DNA from 4 places in the Vibrio kanaloae genome. Region 4 is predicted to be linked to each of the others. Evidence: predicted binding sites of a transcription regulator. Region 4 holds the regulator's gene; each other region holds the start of a gene.
What was found. The regulator CRP, encoded in region 4, controls carbon source genes, mostly activating them, when cyclic AMP is high. The targets are predictions, from matches to a motif close to TGTGANNNNNNTCACA.
Positions count from the first base shown of each region.

Region 1: rppH (RNA pyrophosphohydrolase) is a predicted target of CRP. The motif match lies at 1,851-1,866, and genes of this name have one in related genera.
Region 2: OCV24_RS16830 (glycogen/starch/alpha-glucan phosphorylase) is a predicted target of CRP. The motif match lies at 1,334-1,349, and genes of this name have one in related genera.
Region 3: mlc (sugar metabolism global transcriptional regulator Mlc) is a predicted target of CRP. The motif match lies at 1,530-1,545, and genes of this name have one in related genera.

Region 1 is NZ_AP025497.1:2,561,104-2,564,309, forward strand. It holds gene ptsP (phosphoenolpyruvate--protein phosphotransferase) at 1-1,178, opposite strand, end outside; gene rppH (RNA pyrophosphohydrolase) at 1,181-1,699, opposite strand; gene mutH (DNA mismatch repair endonuclease MutH) at 2,317-2,982, shown strand; gene OCV24_RS11615 (DUF6482 family protein) at 3,026-3,206, opposite strand, start outside.
Region 2 is NZ_AP025498.1:573,221-576,426, reverse strand. It holds gene OCV24_RS16830 (glycogen/starch/alpha-glucan phosphorylase) at 1-1,154, opposite strand, end outside; gene malT (HTH-type transcriptional regulator MalT) at 1,723-3,206, shown strand, end outside.
Region 3 is NZ_AP025497.1:2,060,866-2,064,071, reverse strand. It holds gene pyk (pyruvate kinase) at 1-1,302, opposite strand, end outside; gene mlc (sugar metabolism global transcriptional regulator Mlc) at 1,621-2,838, shown strand; gene OCV24_RS09310 (chemotaxis protein CheV) at 2,998-3,206, shown strand, end outside.
Region 4 is NZ_AP025497.1:303,539-306,744, reverse strand. It holds gene OCV24_RS01365 (YheU family protein) at 1-134, shown strand, start outside; gene OCV24_RS01360 (phosphoribulokinase) at 212-1,081, shown strand; gene crp (cAMP-activated global transcriptional regulator CRP) at 1,322-1,954, shown strand; gene OCV24_RS01350 (DUF1338 domain-containing protein) at 2,059-2,850, opposite strand; gene astD (succinylglutamate-semialdehyde dehydrogenase) at 3,062-3,206, opposite strand, start outside.

The sequences.
Region 1 (3,206 bases), 920 kb from region 4:
TCACCGCTGTACCCATCAACAATGGCTTGTTTGCCATTCACTTGAGCTAGGTTGAGATTAATGCCCATTACCGAAGGAATGCCAAGCGCACGAGATAAAATCGCCGCATGCGAGTTTGCCGCCCCTTCTAAAGAAATAACAGCCAACAGCTTCTCTTTCGGTATTGAAGCTAATACTGATGCCGTCAACTCACGCACAACCAAAATAATCGGCTTATCGAACGTACGTAACTCTTGTTCTGAATTATGGAGAAAATAGAGTAACCTTTGACCAAGCTCACGAATATCTTGTGCCCTTTCTCGAAGGTAAACATCAGACATACGAGCAAAACGGTTAGAGTAACTCTCAACAACTTGTCTTAATGCCCAATCGGCCTTATCGCCTTTCTGAATTTGGTTTTTCAGATCCTTACGTAACATAGGATCATTCAGTAAGTGCGTAAACAGGTCAAAGATCGCCAGCGCATCTTTATTAATATCACTATCCAAGCGCTTGCGCATACGCTTAAAATCATTGAGGGCATTTTCAACCGCAACCGCCAACAACTCATGCTCCCTTTCGACATTAAGCGTCGACGCAGGGTAAACATCGGTTAATTCAGGCTGCGTGTTATCCCACCACAAATCACCAATCGCCACACCCGATGACGCAGCGACACCTTTAGTCGCAGGCAACTTTTGCTGCTCTAATAACCAATGACCTTGGGTTTGAGCATGCGCAACAATAACGGCAAGTTGTGCTGAGAGCGTGACAAGAAAAGACTCTTCCATTTCACTGAATAAACGGGGGGACTTCTGTTGAATAACCAAAACGCCAAGCACTTGCTTGCGATAGATGATGGGAGTGCCAAGAAAAGAGTGATAAACCTTCTCTCCCAGCTCTGGAAAAAACTTATAATCGGGGTGAGCAGAGGCTTGTGCGAGGTTGATTGGCTCTGCACTTCTTTTGACAAGGCCAACCAGGCCTTCGTCAAAACCAATGTGAATACTATTGCCTTTGAAGATCAGGCCTTGAGTTGCCATCAACTCAAGGCGCTGCATATCATTATTTGCTAAATAAACGGTGCAGCATTCAGTCTGCATCGCACTGCATGTCTCTTTAACTAAAATATCCAGAGCCGTCGACACATCTTCAACTCTTGATACGTGTTCAACTATTTCCCTTAGTTGACTGAGCATGCTTAACCTCTACGCAATTTGCGTTTTCCTTTTGTTTTTCGCTCTTTAAACGGCATTGCCAAAGATGCGAATTCTTTCATCGCTCGACGATAAACATCTCGCTTAAAAGAAACAACTTGTCGAACTGGGTACCAGTAACTCACCCAACGCCAACCATCAAACTCAGGTGTACTTCCACGCTGCATATTGATACACGATTCATCGCAATCTAAGCGTAAAAGGAACCACTTCTGTTTTTGTCCAATACAGACAGGTTTCGAATCCCACCGAACCAGTCGTTTGGGTAGCTTATAGCGTAACCAATGACGACTTGTCGCGACGATTTTTACATCCTTTTTTGTAAGGCCAACCTCTTCATACAACTCGCGGTACATTGCCTGTTCCGGAGTTTCACCTTCATCTATTCCCCCTTGAGGAAATTGCCATGAATGTTGTCCGTATCGTTTAGCCCAGAAGACCTGACCATGGTTGTTACAGATTACAATACCAACATTTAATCGGTAACCATCGCCATCTATCACTGGCCAACCTCTATCTAAATTTTTAATTACACTGATTTTTCCACATATCCCCAATTGGAGCAAACTTAGTGACGTGACAAGCGCTATATTTATGAATATTAACTAAGAATATGGATAAGTTTTGCTCAAATCTTAGTTACCCACACAAGAGTGAGACATAGACCACATTTATTCACCTTTTCTGTGAATAACTATGTGAAGAATTACCAGAAATCGTTTTTTTTAATCCATAAACTCATCAGAACCATAAATAACAAAATCCAAAATTAAAAATAAAAACATTAAATATCAGTAACATAAAGCATAATGCTGTGTATTTTAGAATTAAAAAACAGCAGAAGATCTTTCAAAAATTCAATATGGTTAAAGATCAATCACCCAGCAGTTTATCCACACTAGTAAGTGAAAGATTCATTTTAAACATCATTTAGCAAGCATTTTATCCCCCACTAAACCCTGTTTATTTATCCACTAAATTAATATTTCAATTAATTACGTTTATGTCCTGTGGATAACCATGAGTTTGATCTCTTTTATAACAAGGAGATCATTTATTAACCACTCGGCATTTAGTGATAACTTCTGATAAAATCGTTTTTTTGATCATACCTTTTATTATGAAACCAGAACCACAAACACAACAAGAGTTATTAGACAGAGCGTATGCGATTGCCGGAATGACTTTTAAAGAGCTCGCGGATGAAGCCGAGATGGTGATGCCAAACGACCTTAAGCGTGATAAAGGCTGGGTTGGACAATTACTGGAATGGCACTTAGGCGCGCCAGCAGGCAGTAAGCCAGAACAAGATTTTGCTAAATTAGGTATCGAGCTTAAAAGCATTCCAATTGGCTATTCTGGAAAGCCACTCGAAACTACCTTTGTTTGTGTCGCCCCACTGATGGGGGTGCAGGGATTAACATGGGAAACCAGCCACGTCCGAAACAAACTATCTAAAGTATTGTGGATCCCTGTAGAAGGTGAAAGGGAAATTCCATTGGCAGAAAGGCATGTTGGCTCTCCCTTACTCTGGACACCAAACGAAGCTGAAGATGAGCTTCTAAAAAGGGACTGGGAAGAACTGATGGAATTGATCGTGTTAGGTAATGTTGGACAGATAACAGCAAGGCACGGTGAAGCATTGCATCTTCGACCAAAAGCCGCTAACAGTCGAGTGTTAACTGAAGCTTACGGTGCAAGTGGCAAACCCATCAAGACCAAACCACGTGGTTTCTACCTGCGAACTCAATTCACACATAAATTGCTGACAACACACTACGCATGATCGTAATAACAAGCTCTGTTTATAAATACCTTATATACGCCCTCTAATGAGGTTTGAGTGCCAGTTCAATATCACAGTAGCTGTGACTTGGCTCATTACCAAATTCATCATACGCATTGTGTAAACGAAGATAGGCCTTTTCAAAACCAAGCCGAAGTAACTCCTCTTTTACTTGATCTAAAGATCCAAAATGAAGTGGCACACCGTCTTGTTTTACCGGTTCC
Region 2 (3,206 bases), on a different replicon from region 4:
TCCATGTGACGAGGAAGAAGACGATTGATCAAAGATTCAGACCAAGTCTCTAAAGCTTCTGGAAGTAACGTGTGGTTCGTGTAAGCGAACGTATGAGCACTGATTTCCCATGCTTGATCCCAAGATAGACCTTTCTCGTCGATCAAAATGCGCATTAGTTCAGGGATCGCGATCGTTGGGTGCGTATCGTTCAGTTGAATCGTTTCTTGCTTCGGCAGATCTTCTAGAGAGAAACCTGTTGCTTCGTGGCGACGTAGAATATCGCGAACAGACGCTGCTGAGTGGAAGTACTGCTGCATTAGACGCAGAGTCTTACCTTTCTCGTGGTTGTCGTTCGGGTAAAGTACTTTAGTGATGTTGCCTGCATCGATTAGCGAGTGTTGCGCTTCGAAGTAATCACCGTTGTTAAAGCTTGCTAGTGAGAATGGTGCAATTGCCTGACATTCCCAAAGACGCAGCGGGTAAACCGTGTTTGACTCGTAACCTACGATAGGTAGATCCCAAGGCATTGCTTTTACTTCCATACCTGGAACCCAAGTACGTACTTCTTTACCGTCAATGAATTCAACGTCTACATGACCGTAAAAACCAATGTGCTGTGCTAGTTCTGGACGAGCGACTTCCCATGGGTAACCTTCAACACCACGCCATGCGTCTGGTGATTCTTGTTGGCGACCGTTTTGAAAAGACTGTTTGAATAGGCCGTATTCATAGTGAAGACCGTAGCCTACTGTTGGGTATTCTTGAGCGGCACAAGAATCCATGAAACAAGCAGCTAGTCGACCAAGACCACCATTACCTAATGACGGGTCGCGTTCTTCTTCTAGAAGGTCAGTTAGGTTTTGACCTAGCTCTTCCATTGCATGAGTGATCTGTTCGTATAGACCCATGCTGATCAAGTTGTTACCTGTTAGACGACCAATCAAAAACTCTAGTGATAGGTAGTTAACGCTCTTCGCGTTCTTAATTTTTTCGTCATTTTCAGTAGCTAGCAGGTCAAAGGTTGTCAATTCTGCTAACGCGCGGCCCATTGCTAGGTACCATGCACGGCTATCTGCGTTTTCAATTGTTGTTGCGTAGGTCGCAGACAAATGCTTCTTAACGCTCTCTTGGAACGACACTTTATCGAAAGTTTTTTGCTGAGTTGGTTTCATTTCAGAAATCTCGCTTTTAATAGTTCTAATTCATCTATGACATATCGTGCATGGTCACCATAAACTAAACATCCTCCCGGCCTTACAACTAACTAGGAGTAGATTAGAGGGCGTAGGGGGCGTACCGAGATTTGGTTAGTGATCTGACTCTCATGTTCTGAGTTAGAACAAAATCTTGGAGTGACCAAGATCACAAGCTCCCGTCGGATAACTTAACTTCAATTGATGTAACTTTTATTTACGTCTCTAAAAGTCATTGCTAAATCTGATATTCAGATCACGAAATTTGTTTAGCATCTCATTCTTTTACAGAGAAACCGGTGTAAGAGAAGGAGAAGTCACATTCACAAACCGCACCTAAGGTGACTTAAATCACAAATAAAGGGCGTAGAACATCAAAAACATGCAGGAGTGCAAGGTTTCTGTGGAGGATCATAGTCGGTATCGTTTCGCTTCACGTACCATAAACGAAGACTTAAGTAATTAGGCTAATGTCATTGGACAAGCACTCAACAATAGATTGGGATAATCCAGAACATAAGCCACGAAATAGGTGAAAAACTTCGATATGTGGATCCCTTCAAAACTGACCCGTCCCGGCCGCTTACACAATGCGATTCTACGACCTAGGGTTCTCGATCTGCTTCAGAACGCAGATTGTTACAAGCTGGTGCTATTTCGCTCCCCAGCAGGGTATGGCAAAACCACAATGGCCGCGCAATGGCTAGTAGATAAGCCTAATGTGGGTTGGTACAGCATTGATGATAGTGACAACGATCCATTTCGCTTTATTAACTATCTATTGCAATCACTCAATAAAGCGACTCAAAATATCTGTCCTAATGCCCAAAAGCTGGCAGAGAAAAGACAGTTTTCATCGCTGCATTCGTTATTAAGTGAAGTTTTCGCAGAAATGTCTGAGTTCCATCATGAATGTTTCCTTGTGTTGGACGACTACCACTTGGTTAACAATGATGACATTCATGAAGCAATGCGCTTTTTCCTCAAACATATGCCCGACAACCTGACGCTCGTTGTAACCAGCCGAGGAACACCACCACTCGGTACCGCCAACCTGCGCGTACGTGACTTAATGATAGAGCTAGGTAACGATTCACTGGCTTTTGATACTGAAGAGACCACGCGCTTTTTCAACCAACGCGTAGCCGATGGCATTGATGACATCACAGCAGACAGCATTTGTACTTATGTAGAGGGTTGGCCTTCTGCCTTGCAACTTATAGCGCTGCAAGCCCAACATCAAAAACGTACTCTAGCGCAATCAGCGGAGTCGTTCTCACACTTTAACCATGCTCATCTTTGGGACTATTTGGTGGAAGAAGTGTTCGACTTGTTAGACAAAGAAACTCGACAATTCTTAATGCAGTGCTCTGTGCTTGATCACTTCAACGACGAGCTAGTATGTGCACTCACTCAACGTGAAGACGCGCTCGGTATGATCGAGTCACTCAATCGATTTGGCCTGTTCATCTACCCTCTTGAAGGTGAGAAAAACTGGTACCGCTTCCATAACCTATTTGGTGAATTTCTCGCGCACGAACGCCAAGCACGAATTCCGCAACAAGAAGCTGAATTGCATCGAAGTGCGGCTAAAGCTTGGATCAAACAGAAAACGCCTCATCAAGCTCTTCGACATGCACAGCGTGCTGACGACCCACAATTGATTGTTCAGATCTTAAGTGATCACGGATGGCAGATGTTCAACCAAGGTGAGCTCTCTTCATTAGAGATGGCGATCAAGCAACTGACACCTGACCAACTTTACAGTGAACCTAAACTGTCAATGTTGCGCGCATGGCTGGCACAAAGTCAGCATCGATATGATCAAGTAGGCACCTTGCTGGAAGAAGCCGAAGCGCAATATCAAGCTCGAAATATTGAGCTTGATACTCAACAACAAGGGCAGTACAACTCCCTGCGTGCGCAAGTAGCCATCAACAGTAATGAACCTGAAAAAGCGCTAGAATTAGCCGAACTTTCATTAAGTCAACTAAATACAACGGTATACCGTAGCCGTATAGTAGCGACCTC
Region 3 (3,206 bases), 1.4 Mb from region 4:
TTTGGCTTCTGTTTCAAAGTAAATTGGGGTAACCCCTCTGTACAATGTGCAACGGTTAAGTGTGCTTTCGTTACGAGATAGTGCGTAGATGGGCATATCGGCGCTGAGGCGTGACATCATCAGTGCTGTGCGTCCGGATTCAGTGAGAGTGACCACGCCTTTAATTCCTTCCATATGGTTCGCAGAGTAAATGGTCGCCATCGAAACGGTTTCTTCAGCCGTTACAAAGGTACGATCAAGACGGTAATTGGAGTGGTTGTTAATACCCGCCATCTTTTCAGCGCCAATACAGACTTCTGCCATTGATTTCACGGTTTCGACTGGGTAATCGCCTGCTGCTGTTTCACCGGAAAGCATTACGGCATCCGTCCCATCAAGTACGGCATTCGCTACATCCATGACTTCTGCCCGAGTTGGCATTGGAGCGGAGATCATCGACTCCATCATCTGAGTTGCGGTGATCACTGTTCGATTAAGCGCCCCTGCACGACGTATAAGCTGTTTTTGTACTCCAACCAACTCTGGGTCACCAATCTCTACTCCTAGGTCACCACGGGCCACCATGACCACATCTGAGGCCATTATGATGTCATCCATGTTCTCAATAGTGGCGACTGTCTCTGCTCGTTCCACTTTAGCCACAAGATGAGCCTCTAAGCCGGCTTCATGTGCGAGTTGACGCGCGTAATGCATATCTTCGCCATTGCGAGGGAAAGACACCGCTAGGTAATCCACTTTGATTTGTGCTGCGGTTACGATATCGCGCTTGTCTTTTTCTGTCAGCGCTTCTGCGGATAAGCCACCCCCTTTTTTATTAATCCCCTTGTTGTTGGAGAGAGGGCCTCCGATGATCACTTCAGTGTGGACTTTACACCCTTCGACACTGGTCACTTTTAATTGAACACGACCATCGTCGAGTAATAAGATGTCGTTAGCTGATACGTCGTTTGGCAGCTCTTTGTAATCGAGGCCAACGGCTTGTTGGTTGCCTTCACCTAAACCTAGGTTACTGTCTAGAGTGAACTGGTTTCCGACGGCTAATTGGATCTTGCCATCTTTGAATGTCGACACACGAATCTTTGGACCTTGCAAATCTCCTAAAATGGCGACTTGAGTGCCGAGCCGTTTAGCTATCGCTCGAACTTGTTCTGCGCGTTGGATGTGATCGTCGCTGCTGCCGTGAGAGAAGTTCATACGGACGATATTGGCACCGGCTTTGATGATAGCTTCAAGCACATTACCTTTATCTGTTGAAGGGCCTAGTGTGGTGACGATTTTCGTTTTTCTTAATGCGGCTGTCATGAATACTCCTAGAGTGAGGACTGTAATCTGATTTAAGGCTGAATTAAGTATATGCATTAATTGATAATTTATTGGGAGCTTGGAAGGTATTTCTCCAATTATCCACAATGATTGGATTCATGCCTCAGTCGTGATGTTTTTTTTCGAAAATTAAGTCTTAATTTCTCAATTTGGATGATAATTCTTCTCGAACTATTTGACTCGATACACAAAGATTCATGTATATACGTGATACTGGTCACGGCGATATACCAAGTGACTTCACAATTACTTCGCAAAGTAAAAAAATTATCCAGTTGATGATTTTTGGAGCGTAAAATGTACATGGCTCAACCGGGCCATATTGATCATATCAAACAGGTCAATGCTGGTCGTGTATATAAACTAATTGACCTTAAAGGTCCTATTTCTCGTATCGATTTGTCCAAGCAAAGTGAGTTGGCTCCGGCGAGTATTACTAAAATTACCCGTGAACTCATTGAAGCTCACCTTATTCATGAAACGACGGTTCAAGAAGCCACCACTCGTGGGCGTCCGGCTGTCGGTCTGCAAACCAATAACGAAGGTTGGCAGTTTCTGTCGATGCGTCTTGGTCGTGGATACTTGACAATTGCTCTGCATGAATTGGGTGGTGATGTTCTTATCGATACTAAAATCGATATTCATGAACGTGACCAAGACGATGTGCTTGCTCGCTTATTGCATGAGATTGATGAATTCTTCCAAACCTATGCTGAACAACTCGATAGGGTAACCAGCATTGCGGTTACGCTACCTGGCCTTGTGAATTCTGAGCAAGGTATAGTGTTGCAGATGCCACACTATAATGTTGAAAATTTAGCGTTAGGGCCGGAGATCTATAAAGAAACGGGCTTGCCAGTCTTTATTGCCAATGACACCCGAGCATGGGCATTGGCAGAGAAGCTGTTTGGTAATTCACAAGACAACGACAACTCTGTTCTTATCTCGATTCACCATGGTTTAGGTGCCGGGATTATTCTTGATGGACGTGTTTTGCAAGGGCGTCATGGCAATATCGGTGAACTGGGGCATATCCAGATCGATAAAGAAGGCAAGCTTTGTCATTGTGGTAACCGAGGCTGTTTAGAAACGGTAGCGAGTTCACAAGCGATACGTGACCAAGTGAAAGCAAGACTCGCAAATGGTGAAACATCAACCTTGTCTGTGTTTGAAGATGTCACCATTGAGCAAATCTGCGCGGCAGCAGCCGGTGGAGATGAGTTAGCCGTCGAAGTGATTGAGCAGTTAGGTCGCTACCTAGGTGCGGCGATTGCGATTGTGATTAACCTATTCAACCCAGAGAAAATATTGGTTGGCGGTGTTATTAACCAAGCAAAAAGTGTCCTATACCCTGAAATTCAAAAGTGTATCGAAGAGCAGAGTTTATCGGTTTACCATCAAGACTTAGAGTTGGTGGAGTCTCGTTTTTATAAGCAGGCGACCATGCCGGGTGCTGCGCTTATCAAGCAGGCTTTGTACGATGGTCAGCTATTGATGAAAGTTATTGAAGGTTAGCTTCTTTACTACTGTTATAGTCTACTCCAACCATACACCTAAGCTTCGTATTGCAGTATTTTTGGTACTTAGTTTAAGTATTCTGTGATTGGCGCTTTGTGTTATCCTATTGAAGTAGGCTATTGTAGCCAAAGTTATTATTTGTCACTAAGGTGTTGTATGTCTGGAGTTTTAAATTCGGTTGATCAAAGAACCAAACTGGTAGGTGAAAACCGTCTGGAACTCTTATTATTCAGTTTAAATAGTCGTCAATTATTTGCGATTAACGTGTTTAAAGTGAAAGAAGTCCTAAAATTGCCAGTACTCACTCGCTTTCCAGGCTCCCATCATAATATTACCGGCGTTGCTTCTTTGCGCGGTGAGTCCGT
Region 4 (3,206 bases):
ACTACGGCGACGTAGAGGTTTCATTACAGAACAAGATTGACCAAGTGAAACATCAATTAGCCTCGGGAGAGGTCAGCATCGTGTTTTCTGAGCTACATGAAACCGTTGATATCCAAGTCATAAAACGCTTCTAGGCTGCGCTTAGAAAGGAGCCGTGTTATAGTAAAAGTCGATTGCTAACAAGTATGTTACTCAAACGACAAGGGTTGTCATGTCCGCTAAACATCCAATTATTGCGGTGACGGGTTCATCTGGAGCCGGCACCACCACTACCTCAGAAGCCTTCCGCAAAATGTTCAATATGATGGACGTGAAGGCCGCTTGGGTTGAAGGGGATAGTTTCCATCGCTTTACTCGACCAGAAATGGATGTCGAAATCCGCAAGGCACGCGCGCAAGGTAAGCACATCAGCTACTTTGGTCCACAGGCTAACGATTTTGGCGCATTAGAAGAATTCTTCCATCAGTATGGTAATGAAGGCACCGGTAAAGTACGGAGTTATCTGCACACCTTCGATGAAGCCGTGCCTTACAATCAAATGCCAGGTACCTTTACGCCATGGCAAGAGATCCCTGAAAATTCAAATGTGATGTTCTACGAAGGCCTACACGGCGGTGTAGTAGACGGAGACATCAACGTCTCTAAACATGTCGACCTGCTAATCGGTATGGTGCCAATCGTGAACCTTGAATGGATACAAAAATTCGTTCGTGACACACGCGATCGCGGGCACTCGCGTGAAGCAGTAATGGACTCAATTGTTCGTTCAATGGATGATTATCTTAACTACATTACTCCTCAATTTTCACGTACTCATATCAATTTTCAACGAGTTCCAACCGTAGATACATCCAACCCACTCAACGCCAAAGGGATCCCTAGTTTAGACGAGAGCTTCGTAGTTATACGTTTGCGTGGCATCAAAAACGTCGATTTCCCATACCTTTTGGCAATGATTGATGGCTCATTTATGTCTCGCCACAACACGCTTGTCGTGCCAGGAGGAAAAATGAGTTTTGCTATGGAGCTCATTGTAAGACCAATCCTGCAACAGCTCATCGAAACCGGAAAAATAGGTTAACGGTACGTCGTTCTTATTGATTACTTTTCATACCGTGATCATGTGCACAATTTTGCGTAAAAAATCGTAGCTTGGTCACGATTAAAATCAAGAAATAGTACCTGAAAAAGGATACTATTCTTAAACGAAACACAAGATAGCTTGCAGCACTCAACTAGTGCTCTTATCCTAACGAGTCAATCCAGGCTTAGCTAAAATACGGAAAGCAGCAAGCATACCCTGCAGAGGAAGTAAGATATTATGGTTCTAGGTAAACCCCAAACCGATCCAACATTAGAGTGGTTCCTTTCACACTGTCATATTCATAAGTACCCTTCAAAAAGTACTTTGATTCATGCTGGTGAAAAGGCAGAAACCTTGTACTACATTGTGAAAGGTTCTGTGGCAGTTCTTATCAAAGACGAAGAAGGTAAGGAAATGATTCTTTCTTACCTAAACCAAGGCGACTTCATCGGTGAGCTTGGCTTATTCGAAGAAGACCAAGAGCGTACTGCGTGGGTTCGAGCAAAATCTCCTTGTGAAGTTGCTGAGATTTCTTTCAAGAAATTCCGCCAACTTATCCAAGTGAACCCAGACATCCTGATGCGTCTTTCAGCGCAAATGGCAAGCCGCCTACAAGTAACTAGCCAAAAAGTTGGTGACTTAGCGTTCCTTGACGTAACCGGTCGTATCGCTCAAACGCTACTAAACCTAGCGAAACAACCCGATGCAATGACTCACCCTGACGGCATGCAAATCAAGATCACTCGTCAAGAAATTGGCCAGATCGTTGGTTGTTCTCGTGAGACAGTAGGTCGTATCTTGAAGATGCTAGAAGAGCAGAACCTAATTTCTGCACACGGTAAAACTATCGTGGTATACGGCACTCGTTAATCTCGATTAGCTGAGCCAAAAATTTGAAAGCCACCAAATGCAAATTTGGTGGCTTTTTTTGTTTTTTGAAGATGCGAGAGCGTTACGAAATAGAGCTTCGTCCGTTAACCGTTGGTGCTTTCAAAAATCTTGTCAGCCGATGCTGCGACAAACCCGGTATAAAGCTCACCATTCGCCATCGCATAGCGCTTAGCAAACTCATAGAAGCCACCAGGAATCGTCTCATTGCCTTCAACAAATGAAACTGGGACTTTATCTGCCATTGTTGATGATTGTTCTAATAAGACCTCTGGAGAGCCTTTAACCTCACCTCCAGACGCATTGATAGTGAATCCCGACTCATTCAGATAGTCATTCACGGCCTGCACTTCATCGAATTTATTAAGTTGGTTCACACTCACCGTAAAGTGGTTAGCTCCATATCCATGAGCCGCTAACCAAGACGCGTATTCACTCTCTTTTGCTAGCACTTGGAAATCTGCGAAGCTCAAATCCCAGAGACGACCACCAAACAAGAATTCATGACCTTGAAGCTGACTTGCATCAACTTGCTCAACCAACTTAGCAACGATCTGTTGCAACTCACTTGAGCACTCTTCTACCTTCAATTCACTAATGAACACTTTCGGCTGTTTTGGATCTGGATGCTCGTAATGCTTAGCAACTAGCTTCTTGCTCTCAAACAGGTAATCGCCACACGCTTTATAACCTAACTCAAGGAAAGGCTTAGCCAGCGTTTCAATTCCCAGCGGAGCTACATTGAAAGTACGCAGTGCAATATGATCATTAATCAGCGCTTCGTCTTCTTTTAGCAACTGGTGTACTTTCTCAGCCGATGGGCACAGCCTGTGAATGTAATCATCCCATAGTGATTTAAATAGTAGATCGGGCGTCATGGTGACTCCTTGTCAGAGATTCTAGCAAGCTAGTAATTTGGATTAGAAAGGGAGAGGCTGAGACACAAAGTCAGCAGCCATCAGCCTGTGACATACTTGTTCTATTATTATCTACCGCCCAATCTAGGTGTCAGGCGTGATGGAAAAGGAAGCGATAACACCACTTCCCTATTTCCAGTTTAACGAATGAGCTTAGTACTCATAGCCTAAATTACAGCTCAAGACCCGGGCTAAATGTCGCGGGCAATTGAGTTTCGTCACCTTCCATTGAAGCCATAGGATAAGCACAGTAGTCAGCCGCATAGTAAGCACTAGGGCGTAAGTTACCTGAAGCACCCGGACCACCAAATGGTGCA